2 regions of the Streptomyces sp. NPDC048383 genome follow, and region 2 is predicted to be linked to the other one. Evidence: riboswitches for the same ligand, from Rfam matches in the RefSeq annotation. Region 2 holds a riboswitch; the other holds the start of a gene.
What was found. A riboswitch is a leader RNA that binds a small molecule or an ion and turns the genes downstream of it on or off. The one in region 2 is predicted to bind S-adenosylmethionine.
Positions count from the first base shown of each region.

Region 1: it holds a riboswitch for S-adenosylmethionine, as region 2 does, so the genes downstream of both, thrC (threonine synthase) here and AB0D46_RS22025 (aminotransferase class V-fold PLP-dependent enzyme) in region 2, are expected to answer to the same signal.

Region 1 covers NZ_JBEZKS010000009.1:91,975-103,630, reverse strand. Annotated here, with positions in the region: gene AB0D46_RS09410 (cold-shock protein) at 168-374, opposite strand; gene AB0D46_RS09405 (MoaD/ThiS family protein) at 795-1,070, opposite strand; gene thrC (threonine synthase) at 1,105-2,394, opposite strand; SAM riboswitch class I at 2,412-2,569, opposite strand; gene AB0D46_RS09395 (glucosyl-3-phosphoglycerate synthase) at 2,755-3,705, shown strand; gene AB0D46_RS09390 (trehalose-6-phosphate synthase) at 3,768-5,231, shown strand; gene otsB (trehalose-phosphatase) at 5,281-6,135, opposite strand; gene AB0D46_RS09380 (DUF3263 domain-containing protein) at 6,256-6,516, opposite strand; gene AB0D46_RS09375 (extracellular solute-binding protein) at 6,620-7,924, opposite strand; gene AB0D46_RS09370 (ROK family protein) at 8,137-9,069, shown strand; gene nagA (N-acetylglucosamine-6-phosphate deacetylase) at 9,069-10,220, shown strand; gene AB0D46_RS09360 (1-phosphofructokinase family hexose kinase) at 10,352-11,269, shown strand; gene AB0D46_RS09355 (CBM35 domain-containing protein) at 11,357-11,656, opposite strand, start outside.
Region 2 covers NZ_JBEZKS010000032.1:70,199-81,854, forward strand. Annotated here, with positions in the region: gene AB0D46_RS22000 (NlpC/P60 family protein) at 1-28, opposite strand, end outside; gene AB0D46_RS22005 (NYN domain-containing protein) at 294-1,658, opposite strand; gene AB0D46_RS22010 (hypothetical protein) at 1,698-1,937, opposite strand; gene AB0D46_RS22015 (rhomboid family intramembrane serine protease) at 2,050-2,784, shown strand; gene AB0D46_RS22020 (Lrp/AsnC ligand binding domain-containing protein) at 2,781-3,062, shown strand; gene AB0D46_RS22025 (aminotransferase class V-fold PLP-dependent enzyme) at 3,178-4,572, opposite strand; SAM riboswitch class IV at 4,788-4,904, opposite strand; gene trpD (anthranilate phosphoribosyltransferase) at 4,987-6,051, opposite strand; gene AB0D46_RS22035 (ubiquinol-cytochrome c reductase cytochrome b subunit) at 6,218-7,849, opposite strand; gene AB0D46_RS22040 (Rieske 2Fe-2S domain-containing protein) at 7,846-8,904, opposite strand; gene AB0D46_RS22045 (c-type cytochrome) at 8,901-9,710, opposite strand; gene AB0D46_RS22050 (heme-copper oxidase subunit III) at 9,787-10,407, opposite strand; gene AB0D46_RS22055 (hypothetical protein) at 10,606-11,007, shown strand; gene AB0D46_RS22060 (Ig-like domain-containing protein) at 11,067-11,656, opposite strand, start outside.

The sequences.
Region 1 (11,656 bases), on a different contig from region 2:
GCAAGCGGCTTCGAGCAATGTCCGCCCCGCGCCGGGGCCGCCGGCGGCTCGGGGGCCGGGCGCCGCAAGGGCCCCGGGGCCGACACGCACGAGGGGCCCGCATCCCCGTGTCCGGGATGTGGGCCCCTCGTGTGTGAGTGCGTCGGTGGTCGATCGCGCTTCGGGACTCAGCCGGCAGCGAGCTTGACCATGTCCGCCTGCGGGCCCTTCTGGCCCTGCGAGATTTCGAACTCGACCCGCTGACCCTCTTCAAGGGTGCGGTACCCGTCCATCTGGATGGCGCTGTAGTGGACGAACACATCCGCGCCACCGTCGACCGCGATGAAGCCGTAGCCCTTCTCCGCGTTGAACCACTTGACGGTGCCCTGAGCCATGCCTAACTCCCCTATTACTGGCCCTTGCGCAGGTCCGCGCTTCGCGAACCCGGGTCAGAACTTGCGCCGGAACGCCTCGACCGGGGCTGAATGTATCCGCACCGCTGCTGTCTGCAACAGGTCAATCCGACGAGAATTCCGGACACGCGAAAACATTGAAATAGAGTGAAAATTTGGCATACTCTCGGGCAACTCGGGCCTGACAATCCACGCCAAAGCCCCATAGCGCGCACTCATGTTGACTCAATGTCAACCCTCCCCGGCCCCGCTCATATGCGGCGGGCAAGAACAGCGGAGGGGACTTCCCCAACTCTACCGCTATCAATCAAGCAGAATTGCCCCCTCCACTTATTGACGGAGAGGGCAATTCGGAAATCGACGGCGGCGCCGGCCGCCCGGGGAGGGCGAGCGGGCGAACGATCAGCCGCCGGCGACGGCCGGGATGATCGAGACGCCGGCGCCGTCGGGCGTCGCCGTCTGCAGCCCGCCCTCGAAGCGCACGTCGTCGTCGTTGACGTAGACGTTCACGAAGCGGCGCAGCTTGCCCTGGTCGTCCAGGACGCGCGCGGCGATGCCCGGGTGGCTCTTCTCCAGGGAGTCGATGACCTCGGCCAGGGTCGCGCCCTCGGCCGGAACCTCGGCGACGCCGCCGGTGTAGGTGCGCAGGATGGTGGGGATGCGGACGTTGACGCTCATGGCGCTACCGCCTTTCCGGGTGTCGTGGGGAGGATCAGGCAAGGCCGGCGGCGCGGAAGGCTTCCAGGCTCGGGCGGATGGTGGCGGTCTGACCGCTGTCGGCGGCCACCGCCTCCAGGGTCTTGAGGCCGTCGCCGGTGTTCAGGATCACGGTGGTCAGCGTCGGGTCGAGCTGCCCGTTCTCGATGAGCTTCTTCGTCACGCCGACGGTGACGCCGCCCGCGGTCTCGGCGAAGATGCCCTCGGTCTGCGCGAGGATCTTGATGGCCTCGACGACCTGGGTGTCGTTGACGTCCTCGACGTATCCGCCGGTGCGCCGCGCGATGTCCAGGACGTACGGGCCGTCGGCCGGGTTGCCGATCGCGAGGGACTTGGCGATGGTGTTCGGCTTCTGCGGGCGGACCACGTCGTGACCGGCCTTGAAGGCGGTGGACACCGGGGAGCAGCCCTCGGCCTGGGCGCCGAAGATCTTGTACGGCTTGTCCTCGACGAGGCCGAGCTTGATCAGCTCCTGCAGACCCTTGTCGATCTTCGTGAGCTGGGAGCCGGACGCGATCGGGATGACGATCTGGTCGGGCAGCCGCCAGCCGAGCTGCTCGCAGATCTCGTACGCCAGGGTCTTGGAGCCCTCGCCGTAGTACGGGCGCAGGTTGACGTTGACGAAGCCCCAGCCCTCGCCCAGCGGGTCGCCGATGAGCTCGGAGCAGAAGCGGTTGACGTCGTCGTAGTTGCCCTCGATGCCGACGAGGTCGCCACCGTAGACACCGGCCATGACGACCTTGCCCTGCTCCAGGTCGTGCGGGATGAACACGCAGGAACGGAAGCCGGCGCGGGCGGCGGCGGCGCCGACGGCGCCGGCCAGGTTGCCGGTGGAGGAGCAGGACAGGGTGGTGAAGCCGAAGGCGCGGGCGGCCTCGACGGCGATGGCCACGACGCGGTCCTTGAAGGAGTGCGTCGGGTTGCCGGAGTCGTCCTTGACGTACAGCTTGCCGGTGACGCCCAGTTCCTTGGCCAGGTTGGCGGCGTCGACCAGCTTGGTGAAGCCGGGGTTCAGGTTCGGCTTGGAGGCCACGTTCGCCGGGACGGGCAGCAGCGGGGCGTAGCGCCAGATGTTGTCGGGGCCGGCCTCGATGGCGGCGCGCAGGGCCTCGGGGTCGCCGAGGGGCAGGTCGTAGGAGACTTCCAGCGGTCCGAAACACTCGACGCAGGCGAAAATGGGACCGAGCTCGAAGCGGGTTCCGCACTCGCGGCAGGAAAGGCCGGTGGCGGGTCCGAGATCAACGGACGCCTGCTCGGCAGAGGTGGCGACGGTCTGTGCAGCCATGATGGCGAGGCCCTTTCTCCTCATCTTCCCCATGGCGCACTTCGCCATGAGACGGAATTGGCACCTTCCCTAGTCGGGGACCTCGCGGGAGTGCGTCGTGGACGCATCGCGAGAACCGACTGGAGGGTTGCCGGGGCTTCAACGGGCCGTATCCCTCTGCCCCTCTGGATGAGCGGTATGGCACCGGACGGCGCGCTCCATGGCGTGTCCGGGCGTTTGTGCGCGGGACCCCCGGCATGCGGTGGGCCATCGCGTTGTTCAAGACTGTAACCGAAGGTCCGGGTGGTTGAGACAGCCGTCCGAACCGCGAGATGGATCACTTTTCGGTCCAAACCACCGACGCAGCAGGGAGTCCCGAGAGTGCTGGAAGAGGTGGAGCGCTGGCTGGCCGCCCGCTCCTGGTCCGCCGCCGACCGACCGCTCGACCAGCTCCTCGACCGGAAACGGGCGACGGGCACGACGGTCAGCGTGGTGCTGCCCGCCCTCGACGAGGAGGCCACCGTCGGGCGGATCGTCGAGGTGATCCGGCGCGATCTGATCGACGGCCCGGCCATCGCGCTCGTCGACGAACTCGTGGTGATCGACTCGGGTTCCTCGGACGGGACGGCGAAGGTCGCCGCCGCCGCCGGCGCCCGGGTCGTGCACCGTGACGAGCTCCTCCCCCGCATTCCGGCGCTGCCCGGCAAGGGCGAGGTGCTGTGGCGCTCGCTGCTGGCGACGACCGGCGAGGTCGTCTGCTTCGTCGACGCCGACCTGCGGGACTTCGACTCCGCGTTCGTGTCCGGGATCGTGGGTCCGCTGCTGACCGATCCGCAGGTGCAGTTCGTCAAGGCGATGTACGACCGCCCACTGGGCGACGCCCCCGGTCAGGGCGGCCGGGTCACCGAGCTGGTCGCCCGGCCGCTGCTGAACCTGCACTGGCCGCAGCTGGCCGGCTTCGTGCAGCCGCTGGGCGGCGAGTACGCCGTACGCCGCTCGCTGCTGGAGCGGCTGCCGTTCCCCGTCGGGTACGGGGTCGAGCTGGGCCTGCTCGTGGACGCGCTGCACACCGTCGGACTGGACGCGCTGGCCCAGGTCGACGTGGGCGTCCGGCTGCACCGCCACCAGGACGGGCAGGCGCTCGGTCGGATGGCCGCGGCGATCTACCGCACGGCGCAGCTGCGGCTCTCGCGCGGGCACCTCGTACGGCCGGAGCTGACGCAGTTCGAGCGGGGGCCGGCCGGTTTCGTGCCGCGCACGCACCCGGTGGACACCGAGGAGCGGCCGCCGATGGCGGGCATCGAGGAGTACGCGGGCCGTCGCGTGGCGTAATCCTCCGCGGGCCCTCGGCGTACGGGCGTTTGACCGGGGGCGGGCCTGGCTAGGTTGGCCGCATGGCTTCTCAGGTACTCGTCGCCGCGAACCGCGGCCCGCTCTCGTACACCCTCGATCAGGACGGCACCCTCAGTGCCCGGCGCGGTGGGGGCGGTCTCGTCTCCGGTCTCTCCGCGGCCCTCGCCCGGCAGCCGGAGGCCGTGTGGATCTGCGCGGCCCTGTCCGACGCCGACCGGGAGGCGGTGCGCCGGGGCGTCGCCGAGCCGGGCGTGCGGATGCTCGACATCGACCCCGCGGTGTACGACGACGCGTACAACGGCATCGCCAACTCGGTGCTCTGGTTCACCCACCACCACCTGTACGACGTCCCCCGCGAGCCGGTCTTCGACGCGGCCTTCCGGCGGCAGTGGGCCTCGTACACCGCCTACAACCGGGCGTTCGCCGAGGCGCTGGCGCAGGAGGCCGCGCCGGGCGCCCGCGTGCTGGTGCAGGACTACCACCTGGCGCTGGTACCCGGTCAGCTGCGCGAGCTGCGACCGGACCTGCGGATCGGGCACTTCACCCACACGCCGTGGGCGTCGTCCGAGTACCTGCGCATGCTCCCCGACGACATCCGCTCGGAGCTGGTGTGGGGCATGCTCGGCGCGGACGTGGTCGGTTTCCACACCTGGGCGTGGGCCGACGGCTTCATGGCAGGCGCCCACCTGGACGACGAGCGGGGCACCGCCCGACCGATGTCCCCGGCGGGCGTCGAGCCGTCCGGGGCGCGCTGGGTGGACAAGAGCCCGTCGGGGCCGGTGCGCCACCGGCGCACGGACGTAGCGGTTTTCGCGCTGGGCGTGGACGGGGACGACCTGCGGGCCCTGGCCCACCGGCCGGAGGTCGACGACAAGCTGGCGGCGCTGCGGACCGAGGTCGCGGGCCGCAAGGCGATCGTCCGGGTGGACCGCACCGAGCTGTCGAAGAACATCCTGCGCGGGCTGCTCGCCTACCGGGAGCTGCTCACCACGCACCCCGAGTGGCGGGGCGAGGTGGTGCACCTGGCCTCCGCGTACCCGTCCCGGCAGGACCTGGCGGCGTACCGGTCGTACACGCAGGCGGTGCGGGACCTGGCGGCGGAGATCAACACCGAGTTCGGTACCGAGGACTGGCAGCCGGTGCTGGTGTCCGTCGAGGACGACTTCGCGCGGTCGCTGGCCGCCTACCGGCTGGCGGACGTGGCGCTGGTCAACCCGGTGCGCGACGGCATGAACCTGGTGGCCAAGGAGATCCCGGTGGTGTCGGAGGCGGGCGTCGCGCTGGTCCTGTCCACGGGGGCCGGGGCGTACGAGGAGCTGCGGGAGGACGCCTTGGTGGTCAGCCCGTACGACGTGACGCGGACGGCCGAGGCCCTGCACGCGGCGCTGTCCATGCCGGCTGCGGAGCGGGCGGAGCGTACGAAGCGGCTGGCGGCGGCGGCCACGGCACTGCCCCCGGCGGCCTGGTTCACGGCCCAGCTGGACCGCTTGGAGCCCGGGGCCTGACCCGGAGCGCGCCGTACCGGGGCGGATCCCGGTACGGCGCGGGCGCCGGTCAGGCGCGCAGGGCCTCGGCGAGCGCGGCGAGGAAGGCGGTGACGGCGGCCGGTCCCGGCAGGACCAGGTCGGCGCGGGCGGCCAGCTCGGGCACCTCCGCCGAGCCGCTGCACACCAGCAGTCCGGGCAGTCCGTCGGCTCGGCGCTTCTCGACGGCGGAGAAGGCGGCGAGGTCGCCCAGGTCGTCGCCCGCGTACAGGACGGCCTCGGCGTCGCGTTCGGCGAGGAACTCCGTCAGGGCGACGCCCTTGTCCATGCCGGGCGGTCGCAGTTCCAGGACGGCCCGGCCGGGCTCGACCATGAGCCCGTGCCGCGCGGCCAGCTCGGCGAGCGGCTCCCGCAGGGCGGCGAAGGCCTGTTCGGGGTCGGCGGCGCGGCGGGTGTGGACGGCCAGCGCGCGGCCCTTCTCCTCGATCCAGGTGCCGCGCCAGGCACCGATGGAGTCGAGGAAGCCGGGCAGCTCGGCCCGTACGGCCGCGACGCCCGGGTGATCGGCGGGGGCGTGGACGATGCCGGTGACGGCGTCCCAGCGCTCGGCGCCGTAGTGGCCGAGGACCACCATGTGTTCCAGTCCCGGGACCCCGGCGAACCCGCCGTACCGTACGGCGACCCCGGCGGGGCGGCCGGTGACGACGGCGACGGCGGCGACCTCGGGCGCGAGCGCGGCGAGCGCCGGGACGGCGTCGGCGTGGGCGCGGGCCTGGTCGGGGTCGGGAACGATGTCGGCGAGGGTGCCGTCGAAGTCGAGGGCGACGACGGCCCTGCGGGGTGCGCGGAGGAGGGCTTGGAGGCCCTCGCGTCCGGCGGCGGTGACGGGCTCGGGCATCGGCAGGTCGTGCGGGCGGCTCCCCATACCGATGACCCTACCGGCGTAATCCGCCCTCCGCCCAGACCACCTCCGGACCGGGACCGCCGCCCGACCCGAACCGTCGGGCGCGCGGCCCCGGCGGATGACCATCGGATCGCGGGCGGATCATCGTCGGGCGCGCTGGGCCTCGCGGACGCGGCGGAGCCGGTTGACGGTGCCCGGGGCGTGCTCCAGGGCGCGCGGGTCGTCCATGAGGGCGTTGAGCAGCTGGTAGTAGCGCACGGGGGTCAGCCCGAGGGCCTCGCGTATCGCCCGCTCCTTGGCGCCCGGCCCCGGCCAGCTGCGCCCCTCGTAGGCGAGTACGGCGGCCTCGGTGTCGGTCAGCCGGGTCGCCGGCCGCCGCTCCGCCTGCCCGTCGTCCGTCATACGGCCAGATTAACGGCGGCCACCGACACCCGCGGCGTGGCGAGTGTCGGTGGCGCCGCGGGGCCGCGGGTCGGTGGCCGGCGTGGTGCCCGGGGCGGCGGGGTCAGCGGTCGCCGTCGGCCTTGCTCGCGGACGTCGCGATGTCCTCCAGGACCTTCGCGGGCTGTCCGCCGGGCTGCACGACCTTGCCGATGTTCTCCTTCACGTCCTCGCTGACCCCGGCCCAGGACTTCTTGCCGACGGGGTAGAGCTTGGCGTTGGGCAGGGCCGTCAGGAAGGTCTTCAGCTGGGCGGCGGAGCCGCCGGTGCTCGCCTCCATGGCCCGGTAACCGCTGGTGGTGACGGGCAGCAGGTCGTACTGGTTGGTGAAGGTCGTCACGTTCTTCGCCGAGTACAGGTGGTCCAGGAACTTCCCGGACTCCTTCTTGTGGCCGTTCTTGAAGGCCATGACCCAGTCGGCGACGCCCATCGTGGAGTGGTCGGTGCCGTCGACGGTCGGCATCTGCACCATGCCGAACTTCACGCCCTTGCCCGTGGCCTGCTTGAGCAGGGTGGGGTGGCCGTTGAGCATGCCGACCTCGCCCCGGTTGAAGGCGTCGAAGGCGGCCTGGCGGTCGAGCTTGCCCGGTTCGACGGAGCCGGTCAGGCCCTGGCCGACCATCTTGTCGCGGAGGAACTCGAAGGCCTTGACGTTCTCCGGGGAGTCGATCTGGTAGCCCTCCTCGTTGTCGGTGTAGCCACCGCCGCCGGAGAGCATCCACATCATCGACTCGGCCTGGGCCTCCTCGCGGCCGAGCGGCACGGCCAGCGGGGTGGGGACGTTCGCGGCCTTGAGCTTCTTGGCCGCGGCCTCCAGGTCGGCCCAGCTCTTGGGCTGCCAGGGGGTCGCGCCGTCCTTGGGGATGACGCCGGCGTCGCCGAGGAGCTTGGTGTTGTAGAAGAGCAGCCGGGTGCTGGCCACGAACGGCATGCCGTACTGGACCCGCTTGACCTTGCCGGCGTCGGCGAGGGGGGCCAGGAAGTCGGCCTCGGTCTTCACCGAGAGCAGTTCGTCGACGGTGTAGAGCTTGTCCGCCTCCGCGTAGTCGGCGTAGGCGCCGATCTGCGCGATGTCGGGGGCCTTGCCCGCCTTGACCATCTCGGCGACCTTCGCGTCGACCTCCGACCAGGAGTAGACGCTGACCTCGACCCGGACGTTCGGGTTGTCCTTCTCGAAGGCCGCGGCGAGGTCCTTCCAGTAGCCCGTCGAGGAGTTCTGCGGATTGTCGCCGTAGTCGGCCGCCACGACCCGCAGGGTCACCTCGTTGTCCCCGGTGAGGCTTTCCAGGCTGCCGCAGCCGGTCAGCGTCACGGCGGTCAGGCACAGCACGGCGCCGGACGCGGCCAGGCTCAGGTAACGGCCCTTCACGGTTCTCGATCCACCCCTTGTCGTACGTACGATTCGACGTAAGGTCTACACCACTTTGGCGGCTCCCTCACACCCCCCGCGCACGCGGCGCCCGGACTGTGTCCGGACCGTAGCCGGACCAAGCTCCCGAATTTGTATGGCCACTCAACAATCCCACCCAATGGACTAGACCTTTGCCCGCCGAGCACGCGAGACTGTCACCTGTGAAACCCGTGAAACACGTCATCGCCCTCGATGTGGGCGGCACCGGGATGAAAGCCGCCCTCATCGCCGAGGACGGCACCCTGCTGCACGAGGCGCGCCGCGCCACCGACCGCGAGCGGGGCCCCGAGGCCGTCGTCGAGACGATCCTGGACTTCGCGTCCGAGCTGCTGGTGCTGGGCCGGGAACGGTTCGGCGCCGCCGCCTCGGCCGCCGGCGTCGCCGTCCCCGGGATCGTCGACGCCGACCGGGGAATCGCCGTGTACGCGGCGAACCTGGGCTGGCGCGACGTACCGATGCGCGAGCTCCTCGGCAGACGGCTCGGCGGCATCCCGGTGGCCCTGGGCCACGACGTGCGCACGGGCGGCCTCGCCGAGGGGCGCATCGGCGCGGGCCACGGCGCCGACCGCTTCCTGTTCGTCCCCCTCGGCACCGGCATCGCCGGGGCCATCGGCATCGCCGGGGTCATCGAGGCCGGCGCACACGGCTACGCGGGCGAGATCGGTCACATCGTGGTGCGGCCCGGCGGACCCGCCTGCGGCTGCGGCCAGCACGGCTGCCTGGAGACCCTGGCCTCCGCCGCCGCCGTCAGCCGCGCCTGGGCGGCCGCGTCCGGCGACCCCGAGGCGGACGCCGCGGACTGCGCGAAGGCCGTCCAGTCCGGTGACGCGCGCGCCCGCGAGGTCTGGCTGTCCGCGATCGGCGCCCTCGCCGACGGGCTCGTCACCGCGATCACCCTGCTCGACCCGCGCACGCTGATCATCGGTGGCGGGCTGGCGGAGGCGGGAGAAACCTTGTTCACACCGCTTCGGACGGCCGTCGAGGAACGCGTGACGTTCCAGCGGCTGCCCGAGATCGTTCCGGCGGCCCTCGGGGACACCGCCGGATGCCTGGGCGCAGGGCTGCTCGCCTGGGACCTACTCGCCACGGAGGTACCTGCCTGATGTCCGGAAGCGCACACAGCACCGTTCTCTCCGGCGCCAGGGTGGTGCTGCCGACCGGCACCGTGGCGGGCGGCCGGGTCATCGTCTCCGGAGACCGCATCGCGGGCAGCGCCGACGAGGGCGCGCGGCACGTCGACCTGTCCGGGCACTGGCTCGTCCCCGGCTTCGTGGACATGCACAACCACGGCGGCGGCGGCGCCTCCTTCACCTCCGGGACCGCCGAGGACGTCCTCAAGGGCGTCCGCACCCACCGCGAGCACGGCACGACGACCCTCGTCGCGTCCACGGTCACCGGCGACCTCACCGAACTGGCCCGGCGAGCCGGACTGCTGGCCGAGCTCACCCAACAGGGCGAGATCGCGGGCATCCACTTCGAGGGGCCGTTCATCAACCCCTGCCGCAAGGGCGCGCACAAGGAGGAACTCCTGCGCGACCCCGACCCGGCCGAGGTCCGCAAGCTGATCGACGCCGCGCACGGCGCGGCCCGCATGTTCACCCTGGCGACCGAGCTGCCGGGCGGGCTGGACTCCGTACGGCTGCTGGCCGAGCACGGGGTCATCGCCGCGATCGGCCACACGGACTCCACGTACGACCAGACCCGGCAGGCGATCGACGCGGGCGCCACCGTCGCCACCCACCTGTACAACGCGATGCCGGGGCTGGAGCACCGCGCCCCGGGCCCCATCGCGGCGCTGCTGGAGGACGAGCGGGTCACCGTCGAGTTGATCAACGACGGGACCCACCTGCACCCGGCGATGCTGGAGCTGGCCTTCCACCACGCGGGCGCCCACCGCGTCGCGCTGATCACCGACGCCATGGACGCGGCCGGCTTCGGCGACGGCACCTACCACCTCGGTCCGCTGGAGGTCGAGGTCAAGGACGGTGTCGCCCGGCTCGTGGAGGGCGGCTCCATCGCCGGCTCCACCCTCACCCTGGACACCGCGTTCAAGCGGTCGGTGACGTTGGACCGGCTCCCAGTCGAATCCGTCGTCCAGGCGATCTCCGCCAACCCGGCCAAGCTGCTCGGCCTGTACGACCGGGTCGGCTCGCTGGACCCGGGCAAGTACGCCGACCTCGTCGTCCTGGACGCCGAGTTCGACGTCAAGGGCGTCATGCGGCGCGGCGAATGGATCGTCAACCCGCTCGGCTGAACGGGGCGTTGCGGGCGGGGGGCTGCCGCGCCCCGTTCGGGTGGGGGCGGTGCGGGCCCGGAGCCCGGGGGACTGGGCCGACCGGCCTCCGTTTGGCATGATCCCGGCACACACCGAAACCGGGACCGGTCATGATCCTCACCGTGACGCTCAACACCGCGCTCGACATCACCCACCGGGTGCCGAGGCTGCGTCCGCACGCCTCCCACCGGGTCACCGCCGTCGCCGAACGCCCCGGCGGCAAGGGCCTGAACGTGGCCCGGGTGCTCGCCGCCCTCGGCCACGAGGTCACGGCGACGGGCTTCGCGGGCGGCCCGACCGGCGAGGTCGTCCGCACGCTGCTGGCCGCCTCGCCCGGGGTGGTCGACGCCCTGCTCCCCTGCGCGGGCACCACCCGCCGCACCCTGGCCGTCGTCGACGAGGCCACCGGTGACACCACCCAGTTCAACGAACCCGGACCGCAGATCACCGCCGTCGAGTGGGCGGCGTTCCAGGCGCACTACGCCGAACTCGTCGCCGGGGCGCGGGCGGTGGCCCTGTGCGGCAGCCTGCCGCCGGGCGTGCCGGTGGGCGCGTACGCCGCCCTCGTACGGGCGGCCCGCGCGGCCGGCGTCCCCGTACTCCTGGGCACCAGCGGTGAGGCGCTGCGCCGGGGGGTCGCCGCCCGGCCGGAGATGATCAAGCCGAACGCCGCCGAGCTCGCCGAGCTGACGGGCTCCCACGACGCGCTCCCCGCCACCCGCGACGCCCGCCGCCGGGGCGCCCACGCGGTGGTCACCTCGCTCGGCCCGGCGGGCCTCCTCGCCGCCACCGCGCACGGCACCTGGCGGGCCGCCCCGCCCCGCGCCCTGAGCGGCAACCCGACCGGCGCGGGCGACTCCGCGGTGGCCGGCCTGCTGTCCGCCCTCACCGAGGGCCTCGACTGGCCGGCCCGCCTCACCCGCGCGGTGGCCCTCTCGGCCGCCACGGTCCACGCCCGGACGGCGGGCGAGTTCGACCCGGCGTCGTACGCGTCCCTCACCGGATCCGTCACCGTGACCGCCGTCTAGCGCTGTGGCCGGGACGACTCGACCCCCGCACCGCGGACGGGTGTGGGGGTCGGTGCGGGGCAGGGCCGGCGGCGGGGCAGGGTCGGATCAGCCCTGTTCGAGCCAGAGCTGGTCGATGTTGATCTCGCAGAGGTTTCCCTGCTCGCAGGAGACCTTGATCGTGTTGGTGCCCTTCTTCAGCTGCACCAGCGAGTACGTGTGCGTCCAGCCCTTGTCCCACTCGCCCGGCTTGGCGAGGGAGTAGTTCTTCATGTTGATCGGACGGGACTGGGCGTCGCCGTTCACGGTCAGCGTGCTGTTCGCGTCCTTGCCGGGCACCCCATAGGTGATCTTCACCTTGTACTGGCCGTTCTTGGGCACGTCCAGGGTCCAGGTGACGGCCGCGCC
Region 2 (11,656 bases):
GGTGCTTGGGTCGACGGTGGGACGCCACGGAGACGAGCTCCTTCTTCCTCGGACTGCCTCGGGCCGCCGAGCGGGAACGCACGCCCGGCAGCAACCCCGCCCTCACTCGAAGGAGTGAACTACCGCACGGAGGTTTGAGCAGACCCTAGTGACATGCGCTTGATCACTTCAAATACCCGTACGGAAAAATCCGTCGTCCTGCCCGCTTCTTTACCCGGGGCGCACGCTGCGTGCCGGCGGACTGACGGTACGTCCTCCACGGACACCGCCAATCCCGGCATCGCGCCCGGCCGTTACGAAACGCGCGAAAGCCGCTTCAGGAGCAGAGCGGACGTCACGGGCCGGGCCCCGGCCTTGGCGACCCCGTCGGCCACCTCCCGGTCGGTGGAGACCACGACCACCGGGCGACCCGGCGGTTCGGCCCGCACCAGCTGGCGGATGAGTTCGTCCGCCGTCACGCCCGCCTTGGAGAACAGCACCCGCACCCCGCGCGGCGGCGCGAGCAGCACCGGCGCCGCCAGCTCCGCCCCGTCGAACACGCAGGTCATCTCGGCGCCGGTCTGCGCGGCCAGCATCGACAGCCCGCCCAGCAGGCGCAGCCGCTGCTTCTCCAGCGGCATCGTCGGATAGCCGGTCTTCGTCACGTTGTAGCCGTCGACCACCAGATGCGCCTGGGGCAGCGCCAACAACTGGTCCAGCAGGGCCGGATCGGTCTCCGACAGAGCCCGCGCCGCGATGTCCTTCGGCGTCATCCGGCCCGGCTCCACCGCGTCCACGGTGTCCGCGGGACGGGTGTTGACCGGCGGAAGCGCCAGCTCGCGCCGCAGGCCGGCCGCCGCGTCCAGGACGGTGTCCAGCAGCAGCCGCAGCCGCATGTCCTCGATGCTGCGGCCCTCGCGGGTGGCCCGGCGCGAGATCTCCAACGCCGACTCCACCTCCGCGAGGCGGGACTTGAGCCGCCGGGACTCGCTCTCGGCGGCGGTCACCTGTGCGGCGGCCTCCCCGCGGATCCCGTCGATCTCGGCGCCCACCTTGCGCAGGGCCGCCTCACCCCGCTTGACGTCGCTCAGGGCGCTGCGCAGCTTGCGCTGAAGCGATTCGGCTTCCCTGCGGGCCGCTTCGAGGTCGGCGCGCACCTGCTCGCCGCCCGACCTCTGCTGCTCCCGTACCTGGGCCAACTCCTCGCGCAGCCGCTCCAGCTCGCGCCGCGCCTCGTCGCCCACCCGCTCGGCGTCGGCGCGCTGCGCCTCCTCGCCGGCGGAGGCCACCAGCTTGACCCAGCCGGCCGGGCGCAGCACGTACGCGGCGGCCGCCACGTCCAGCGGGTCCGCCGCGGCCGGCGGCGCCCCCGACTCCAGCGCCCCGGTCAGCTCCGGCTGCGCCTCGCGCAGCTTGTCCGCGACCCGGCCGCGAAAGACGGCGTCCGCCTCCACGGCCGCGGCCATCGCGTTGCCCGCGAACTTGGCGCGCCGGCTCGGGGTGAACCGCGCGTACTGACGCAGCTGCGCCGGGAGGTCGGCGACCGTCAGGCCACCGAAGGCGTCCGAGACGAGCGCGACGACCCGGCGCCGCACGCCTTCCGGCAGCGGGCGGTCGAGCACCTCGGCGGCGTCGCCGGCCTCGTCGGCCGGCTCAGCGCCGCTTGCTGGCTCCACAATCCGTCACCCCTACCGTGATCTACTGTGGGCCCGGCTCCGTCAGGAGTCGGTGCCCGGCCTGTCCACGAGTTCGATCTGGTCCACCGCGTTGCACCAGCGGCAGCGGACCGACTCGATGGTCTCACTGACCACCTCGCGTTCCTCGACCTTGGGCTCCCCGGCGAGGTCCAGGTGGACGTACTCCACGACCTTCGACGATCGGGTGACGTCGAACCGCGTGAGGTTGCCGCACAGCGTGCAGCGCCACCGGGTGGTGTCGGTCGGCAGGGGAACCGTCATCAGGCCGCTCTCTCCTTCGTAGCTCATTCAATCAAAGCCTTTCGCGGCGGTCCGCGGACCGCGCACGTAACCCTACGGCCTGGCACCACCCCCGAGGGGGTGCACCTGCGTCATGCTCTTCCGCATGATCGTAAGGTGGCGGACCGTCCGCGAGGCCGCCCGGGGCCCGGTGATCACGTACGCGCTGATCGCCGGCTGCTGCGTGGCGTTCGTCCTCGGCCCGGCGTCGGGCCTGAACCCCTCCTACGGGACGGGCGACCGGCTGACCGAGACGGGCACCGCGTACTTCAGGCACTGGGGCGTGGTCCCGGACGAGCTGTTCTCCGGAGCCGGCCGGGCGCTGCTCACCCCGTTGACGGCGCTCTTCGTCCACGGCAGTTGGCTGCACCTGCTCGGGAACATGCTGTTCCTGTACGTCTTCGGGGCGATGGCGGAGGAGCGGATGGGTCGGGCGCCCTTCCTCGTGTTCTACGTCTGCACCGGATACCTCGCGCTGGCCGCGTACGCGGCGGCCAACGCCTCTTCCGACCAGACCCTGGTCGGCGCGTCCGGCGCGATCTCGGCGGTCCTCGGCGCCTTCCTCTGCCTGTTCCCGCGGGCACGGGTGACCAGCCTGTTCCCGTTCCTGCTGTTCCTGCCGCTGCGCTTCCCCGCGTGGGTCGTGCTGCTGTTCTGGTTCGGCCTGCAATGGCTGGCGGCGCACCGGGCGGAGAGCGGTCCGGGGGTGGCCTACCTGGCCCACGTGGTGGGCTTCTCCCTGGGCTTCCTGTACGCGTGGGTCCGATATCGGCGTACGACTAGAGTGAGGCGACCAGTGACTGCCGGCGAGGGAGACAGCCAACCGTGATCACCGCGATCGTGCTCATCAAGACCAGCGTGGACCGCATCCCCGAGATCGCCGAGTCCATCGCGCAGCTGGACAGTGTCAGCGAGGTCTACTCGGTCACCGGCACGTACGACCTGATCGCGCTGGTCCGCGTCGCCCGCCACGAGAACCTCGCGGACATCATCCCGGGCCGCATCAGCAAGATCCCCGGCGTCGAGGCGACGGACACCCACGTCGCGTTCCGCACGTACTCCCAGCACGACCTGGAGGCCGCGTTCGCGATCGGCCTCGACGCGTAGCGCTCGGGGCCCGGGCAACGCCTCGCCCACCGGGGCGGGGCGGCCGTCGCGCAGCCCGGACGGGCACCCGGGCGGGTCCTGGGCGAGACCCCCACTCGGTGTGGGCCACAGCCCGTCAGACGGCCGGGACGCAGCGGCCCTCTTCGGTGCGGTACTGCCACTTGGCGCCGTCCGCGACGAGTTCCTTCACCGCGCGGACGAACCGCTCGACGTGCTCGTCGGGGGTTCCCGCGCCGAAGCTGACGCGGATGGCGTTCAGGGAGCGCTCGCCGGGGGCGGCCTCCGGGGCTCCGCACTCGCCCTGGGCCTGCGGCTCGCTGCCGAGCAGGGTGCGGACCAGCGGGTGGGCGCAGAAGAGGCCGTCGCGGACGCCGATGCCGTACTCGGCGGACAGGGCCGCGGCGAAGTGACTGCTGTTCCAGCCGTCGACCACGAACGAGATGACGCCGACGCGCGGGGCGTCGTCCCCGAACAGGGACAGCACGCGGACGGCCGGGACCTCCGCCAGGCCCTCGCGGACCTTCGCGATGAGCTGGTTCTCGCGGGCGACCAGGTTCTCGAACCCGGCCTCCTTCAGGGCCTTGCAGGCGGAGGCGATGGAGTAGACGCCGATGACGTTCGGGGAGCCGGCCTCGTGGCGGGCCGCGGTGGTGTGCCACTCGACGTCGACGCCGCCGTCCTCGCGGCGGGCCACCTTGCGGGAGGCGCCGCCGCCGGCGAGGTACGGGTCGGCCTCCTGGAGCCAGTCCGCGCGGCCGGCGAGGACGCCCGAGCCGAAGGGCGCGTACAGCTTGTGGCCGGAGAAGGCGACCCAGTCCACGTCCAGGTCCCGGACGGAGACGGGGTGGTGCGGGGCCAGCTGGGCGGCGTCCAGGACGATCCGCGCGCCGTGGGCGTGCGCGGCGGCGGCGAGTTCCTTGACCGGCCACAGCTCGCCGGTGACGTTGGACGCGCCGGTGACGCAGACCAGCGCCGGGCCGTGGCCCTCTTCGATTGACGCGGTGCGGTCGGCGAGCGCCCGCTCCAGGGTGGCGACGGCCTCGCCGGGGGTGCGGGGGGCGTTGAGGTAGCTGACGCGGGCGTTCGTCCAGGGCAGCAGCGAGGCGTGGTGCTCGGTCTCGAAGACGAACACCTGGCAGTCGGCCGGCAGGACGGCGGCGAGCAGGTTGAGGGAGTCGGTGGTGGACCGGGTGAAGACCACCTGGTCGGAGGGCCGGCAGTCGAGGAACTCGGCGACGGTGACGCGGCTCTGCTCGAAGAGGTCGGTGGACAGCTGGGAGAGGTAGCCGGCCCCGCGGTGGACGCTGCCGTAGTAGGGGGCGTACGCGGCGACGTCGTCCCAGACCCGCTGGAGCGCGGGGGCGCTGGCCGCGTAGTCCAGGGCGGCGTAGGTGACCTCGCCGCCGGTCACGAGCGGGACGGTGACGTCACGGCCGAGCACGGCCAGCGGCTCGCCACAGGCGGGCCCGTCGGCGGTGGTGGTCGCGGCGGTGTTCAGGGATGCGGACATGGCGGTATCTCCCGGCAGGCAGGGCGGAATGGCTTCGGTGTGCCCGTACGCGGACGCGGCGCTGCGGCCGTCGGGGTACGGGAAAGCCCTCGGAAGTGACACGGGTGCACGCAAGTGCCCCGGTCCGAGGGGTGAAGTGGGGGCGGAGCCGCCCTATCGCATTCGCTTGCTCACGGAAAACGCTCCTCGAGAGACCAGGACCCCTGGTGTCGAGGGATCCGCGCTTGCCGTAGACCTCGCTGCCTACGGCCTGGTCATCACCCGGGGCACCCCGCCACGGAAGGAGGGTTGCCGGACAGCAAGCCGGGGCCTAAACGCTGTCACTCGTGACCTGGTCAGAATCCTGCCACACGATCCCTCGTGCGCAAGACCCCGGTCCGCATCGTGGACCGGGGTCTTGGCCGAAAGGATGCCTCAGGCGTTGCTGGCCGCCACCCAGCGCTCCAGCGCGGCCCGAGCGGATCCCGAGTCGATGGACTCGGCCGCCCGGGTCACGCCCGCCGCGAGCTGCTCCTCCAGGGAGCCCGTACCCGGGTCCAGCGCCACCAGGGCGGCGGCCGAGTTCAGCAGGACGGCGTCCCGGACGGGGCCGGTCTCCCCCGCCAGCAGTCGGCGGGCGACGTCGGCGTTGTACGAGGCGTCCTCGCCGCGCAGCCGCGACACGTCCACGAGCGGGATCCCGATGTCGCGCGGGTCGAAGGGCGACTCGGTGACGGAGCCGTCCCGGACCCACCAGACCCGCGAGGTGGCGGTGGTGGTCAACTCGTCGAGGCCGTCGTCACCGCGGAAGACCAGCGCGGAGGAGCCCCGCTCGGCCAGTACCCCGGCCACGATGGGCGCCACCCGGGGGTCGGCCACGCCGGTGGCCTGCGCGCGCACCTTGGCCGGGTTGGTCAGCGGGCCGAGGAAGTTGAAGGTGGTCCGGATGCCCAGTTCCTTGCGGGCGGGCGCCACGTGGCGCAGCGCCGGGTGGAACTTGACGGCGAAGCAGAAGGTGATCCCGGCCTCCTCGGCGACCTCGACCACCCGCGCGGGGGTGAGGTCGAGGTTGACGCCGAGCTTCTCCAGGACGTCGGAGGAGCCGCTCGCGGAGGACGCCGCCCGGTTGCCGTGCTTGACGACCTTGGCACCGGTTCCGGCCACCACGATCGCCGACATCGTGGAGATGTTCACCGTCTTGGCGCCGTCGCCGCCGGTGCCGACGATGTCGACCGTCCGCCCCGGGACCTCGATCAGGTTGGCGTGCGCGTACATGGCCCGTACGAGCCCGTTGATCTCCGAGACGGTCTCCCCCTTGGCCCGGAGCGCGACCGCGAAGCCGGCGATCTGGGCGTCGGTGGCCTCGCCCCGCATGATCCGGTCCATCGCCCAGGCGGTGTCGTCCGCGCCGAGGTCCCGGCCGTCCAGCAGGGCGTCGAGGAGGCCCGGCCAGCCGCGGGCCGCCACGTTGTCGCCGCCTGTCGGGGTCAACACGTTCATGGTCCGCTCCTGCTGCCGGGTGAGGTTGCCACGTCGAATGGGATGGGGGCCAGCCTATCCAGCCCTGGGGGACGGCAAAGAGCCCCGTCCGGACCGTGGACGGGGCTCTTGCCGTGGCGACACCAGGATTGACCGAAATCAATCCCTCAAGCGGTCGTGCGGAGGATCAGTGGTGGCCGTGGCCGCTCTGGATCTCCTTGTACTCCTCCACCGTGGGCTTCGGGATCTGGTTGCCCTCGGCGTAGTAGCTCTTGCTGAGCTTGGCGCGGAGCTTCTCGGTGGCCTTCACCTTGCGCTCGACGCCGTTCTCGTCGACCGTCGGGCCGATCTCGATCGGCTCGTACGTGGTGTACGAGGTGAGCGTGTGGAGCTTGCCCTGCGAGAGCGGCTCGTGGATCTCGACGAACTCACCGTGCGGCAGGCGCTTGATGATGCCGGTCTCGCGACCGTGCAGCACCTTGTCCCGGTCCCGGCGCTGGAGGCCGAGGCAGATCCGCTTGGTGATGACGAAGGCGATGACCGGGCCGACGAAGAAGCCGATCCGGGCGAACCAGGTGATCGAGTTGATCGAGAGGTGGAAGTACTGCGCGAACATGTCGTTTCCACCGGCGATCAGCAGGATGACGTACCAGGTCAGCCAGGCCACACCGAAGGCGGTACGGGTCGGGACGTTGCGCGGGCGGTCCAGGATGTGGTGCTCGCGCTTGTCGCCGGTGACCCAGGACTCGACGAACGGGTACACCGCGATCGTCGCCAGCACCAGCGGGAAGATCACCAGCGGGATGAACACGCCCAGGACGAGCGTGTGGCCCCAGAGGTTGATCTCCCAGCCCGGCATCGCACGGATGAGGCCCTCGGAGAAGCCCATGTACCAGTCGGGCTGCGCGCCCGTGGACACGTGGTCCGGGACGTACGGTCCGAGCGCCCAGATCGGGTTGATCGAGGCGATGCCCGCGATGGCCGCGATGATGCCGAAGACCAGGAAGAAGAAGCCTCCGGCCTTGGCCATGTAGACCGGCAGCAGCGGCATGCCGACGACGTTGTTGTTCGTCTTGCCGGGGCCCGCGAACTGGGTGTGCTTGTGGTAGAAGACCAGGATCAGGTGGGCGACCAGCAGGCCCATCATGATGCCGGGCAGCAGCAGGATGTGGATCGAGTAGAACCGGGCCACGAAGTCGTGGCCGGGGAACTCCCCGCCGAACAGGAACATCGACAGGTACGTGCCGACGACCGGCACGGACAGGATCGCGCCCTGCATGAAGCGGACACCGGTGCCCGAGAGCAGGTCGTCCGGCAGCGAGTAACCGGTGAAACCGGTGAACATGCCGAGGACCAGCAGCAGGAAGCCGAAGATCCAGTTGATCTCGCGCGGCTTGCGGAACGCGCCGGTGAAGAAGACGCGCATCATGTGCACCATCATCGCCGCGACGAAGATCAGTGCCGCCCAGTGGTGGATCTGCCGGATGAGCAGACCGCCGCGGACGTCGAAGCTGATGTCCAGGGTCGAGGCGAACGCCTCGGACATCCGGACACCCTGCATCGGCACGTACGAGCCGTGGTACACGACCTCGTTCATGCTCGGGTGGAAGAACAGCGTCAGGTACACACCCGTGAGGATGATGATGATGAAGCTGTAGAGGCAGATCTCACCCAGCATGAAGGACCAGTGGTCCGGGAAGATCTTGCGCATGTTGGCCTTGGCGAGGCCGTAGATGCCCAGGCGACCGTCCGCCCAGTCCGCTACGCGCTCGCCGGCCGGCGCTTTGCGCCCCGTCTTGTTGTCTGTGGCAGTGCTCATCCGCGCTCCCAGAATGCAGGACCGACGGGCTCTTCGAAGTCGCCGTGCGCTTCGAGGAAACCTTCGTCATTCACGCCGATCCGCAGCTGCGGAAGTGCGTGACCGGCCGGGCCGAAGATGACACGGGCGCCGTCGGAGAGGTCGAAAGTGGACTGGTGGCACGGGCAGAGCACGTGGTGCGTCTGCTGCTCGTACAGGCTGATCGGGCAGCCGACGTGGGTGCAGATCTTGGAGAAGGCCACGATCCCGTCGTGGGACCACTCCAGTTCCTTCTTGTCCTTGATGTCCTCCGGCTGGATACGGACGATCATCAGGGCGGCCTTGGCGATCTGGGACATGTAGTCGTGCGCGTCCTCCTCCAGGCCCTCGGGCTTGGCGAAGGTCAGCGAGCCGACCACGATGTCCTCGGGACGCAGCGGCTCCATCGTGTTCTGGTTGATGAGCAGCTTGCCCTTGGCCCAGATGGTCTTGCGGAGCTTGTCCTCGGGCAGCGGGCCCAGGTCGCGCAGCAGCATGACGCCGGACAGGGGCACCAGGGCCATCGCGCCGATCAGCGTGTTGCGGATCAGCGGCCGGCGGCCGATGGCGGACTCGTTCGCGCCGTCGGCGAAGTCCTGCAGGACCTGCGCCTTGACCTCCGGCGGAGCGGCGATCTCGTGGCGCTCGGCGGCGACCTCGACGTCGGACATCAGGGTGCGGGCCCAGTGGACCGCGCCCGCGCCGATGCAGAAGAGCGCCGTGCCCAGGGTCAGACCGAGCGCGAAGTTCAGCGCGCTCACCTTCCCGATGGGGAAGATGTAGACGATCTTGTCGACCGGGAAGATCACGTAGGACGCGATGAAGCCGATCGTGGCCAGCATCGACAGCGTGAACAGCATCGCGACCGTGCGCTCGGACCGCTTGGCGGCCCGCTCGTCGATGTCCTGGATGCGCGGCCTGTGGACCGGCAGACCGGGGTCGGCGAACGGGTCGTCCGCGACCGCCACGCCACCGTGATGCGCGTCGCCCTGCTCGCTCGGCAGGTGCTTCTCTTCGGGAATGTCTTGGCTACTCATGACTTCTTGGCCTTAGCGGTGTGGGCCGCGACCCAAACGGCGACAGCGATCAGCGCACCCAGACCGAAGATCCAGCCGAACAGACCCTCGGAGACGGGGCCGAGGCCACCGAGCTTCAGACCACCGGGGTTGGTCGACTTCTCGCCGTTGACGTTCTGGAGGTACGCGATGATGTCCTTCTTTCCCTGCTCCGGCATCGTGCTGTCCGGGAAGGAGGGCATGTTCTGCGGGCCGGTGAGCATGGCCTCGTAGATGTGCTTCGGCGAGACGTCCTCGAGGTTCGGGGCGTACTTGCCGTTCGTCAGGGCGCCGCCCTCGCCGGTGAAGTTGTGGCACTGCGCGCAGTTGTTGCGGAACAGCTCACCACCCTTGGCGATGTCGGCCCCGGCCGGGTCGTACTGCTTCTCGGTCGGCGTGATCGGGCCGGCTCCGAGCGAAGCGATGTACGCCGCGAGCTGGTCGATCTGGGCCTGCGAGTAGATGTTCGGCTTCTTCGGCACCTGGGCGCCGGGCTGCTGGGCGGGCATGCGGCCCGTGCTCACCTGGAAGTCGACGGCTGCGGAGCCGACGCCCACCAGGCTCGGGCCGTCAGAGGAGCCCTGACCGCCGGTACCGTGGCAGCTTGCGCAGCCCACGGCATAGAGCTTCTTGCCCTCCTCGATGGCGAGGGACTGGGCGGTTTCGTCGGCCTGCGCCTTGCCCGCGGGCGCGAAGGCGGCGTACAGCCCCCCAGTGACCGCCAGCGCGAAGAGTAGAACGACGACCGCCGCCAGCGGATGGCGTCGTCGTGCGGAGAGCTTTTTCACGGATTACCCCGGTGTCAGGATCTTCTGCGTCGGTGTTTCTGGATGGAGTGCCGGGTCGGGCCCGGCGACGTGTTCGCTACTTGATCAGGTAGATCGTGGCGAAGAGGCCGATCCAGACGACATCGACGAAGTGCCAGTAGTAGGACACGACGATGGCCGACGTGGCCTGTTCGTGGGTGAACCTCTTGGCCGCGTACGTCCGGCCGAGGACCAGCAGGAAGGCGATGAGACCGCCCGTCACGTGCAGACCGTGGAAGCCGGTGGTCAGGTAGAAGACCGAGCCGTACGGTCCGGACGAGAGGGACATCCCCTCGTGCTTGACCAGCTCGGTGTATTCGAACACCTGCCCGCCGATGAAGATCGCACCCATGACGAACGTGATGATGAACCACGATCGGAGCTTCTTCACGTCACCGCGCTCGGCGGCGAATACGCCGAGCTGGCAGGTGAGCGAGGAGAGCACCAGGATCGTCGTGTTCGTTGCCGAGAAGGGCAGATTCAAGGCCGAAGCCTGCTCTGTCCAGTACTCGGCACCCGTCACTGATCGCAGGGTGAAGTACATCGCGAAGAGGGCCGCGAAGAACATCAGCTCGGAACTCAACCAGATGATGGTTCCGACGCTGACGAGGTTCGGCCGGTTGACCGTCGGGTGCGCGTGCCCGGTATCTACTGTCGTTGCTGTCGCCACGACCGACATTATGTCGGTCGCTTATCCCGCCCTCACCCCGGGGGGTGCCGTTCGGAGTGTCAGGGGGGTGTGCAAGGCCCGAACGGCCCATCAGATCGTCCTTCCGGAGTCTCGGGCGGGGCTGTGCGAACCGATGTTGACAGCCGGTCGGACGGAGTAGCATCCCGCGCATCATCAGCGTGATTCACGGACACGTGGAGGAACGAAATGCGGGCGACTGCGCGGGTTCTGGTCTACAGCGACGACGCGGGCACCCGGGAGCAGGTGCGGCTCGCGGCCGGTCGCAGGCCGGCGGCGGACCTGCCGCCGGTGGAGTTCCTGGAGTGCGCGACGCTTCCGGCGGTCCTGACGGCACTGGACGAGGGCGGCATCGACGTCTGCGTGTTGGACGGCGAGGCGGTGCCGGCCGGGGGCATGGGCGTGTGCCGGCAGATCAAGGACGAGATCTTCCGGTGTCCCCCGGTGCTGTTGCTGATGGGGCGTCCGCAGGACGCCTGGCTGGCGACGTGGAGCCGCGCGGACGCCGCTGTCACCCTTCCGGTGGACCCGGTGGACTTCCCGGAGGTCCTGGCGGGCCTCCTGCGGCCCCGGCTGTCCCTGGACGCGTAGAGCGACCCACGAGCCCCACGGGCGCCCCTGAGGGGCTCGTGGGGCTCGTGGCCGGTCTCCTAGACGGTCGGGCGCAGGCGGGCCTGGTCGACGGGAGTGCGGCCTTCCTGGGTGCCCTTGAGGAGGGCACTGCCCTCCCTCCAGTCCTTCCAGTCCATGTTCCAGTCGCCGAAGCCGTTGCCGAAGATGTCCATGTCGTCGCCGATGCTGTTGATCACCTTGACGATGTCGCCCTCGGTGATGTTCTCGTAGAACCAGGCGGCGTTGCCGGTGCTCATGCCGGTGCATCCGTGGCTGACGTTGGCGACGCCGTGCGAGGAGACGGACCAGGGCGCGGCGTGCACGTATTCACCACTCCAGGTGACACGGGTCGCCCAGTAGACGGGCAGGTTGTAGTACTCGCTGCCGCCGATGCCGACGGTGTCACCGCGCATCTGGACGTAGTACTGCTTGCCGAGCACCACCTTGATGCCGTTGCGGGTGGAGAAGCCGGGCTTGCCGGTGGTCACCGGAAGGGTCGTGACCACTTCCCCGTTGCGGCGGAACGTCATGTAGTGCGAGGAGGCGTCGGTGGTGACCTCCACCCGGTCGCCGAAGTCGATCTTGAGCGGCTTCGAGGCGGCGCCGTGGAGTTCGTCGGAGACCCGGA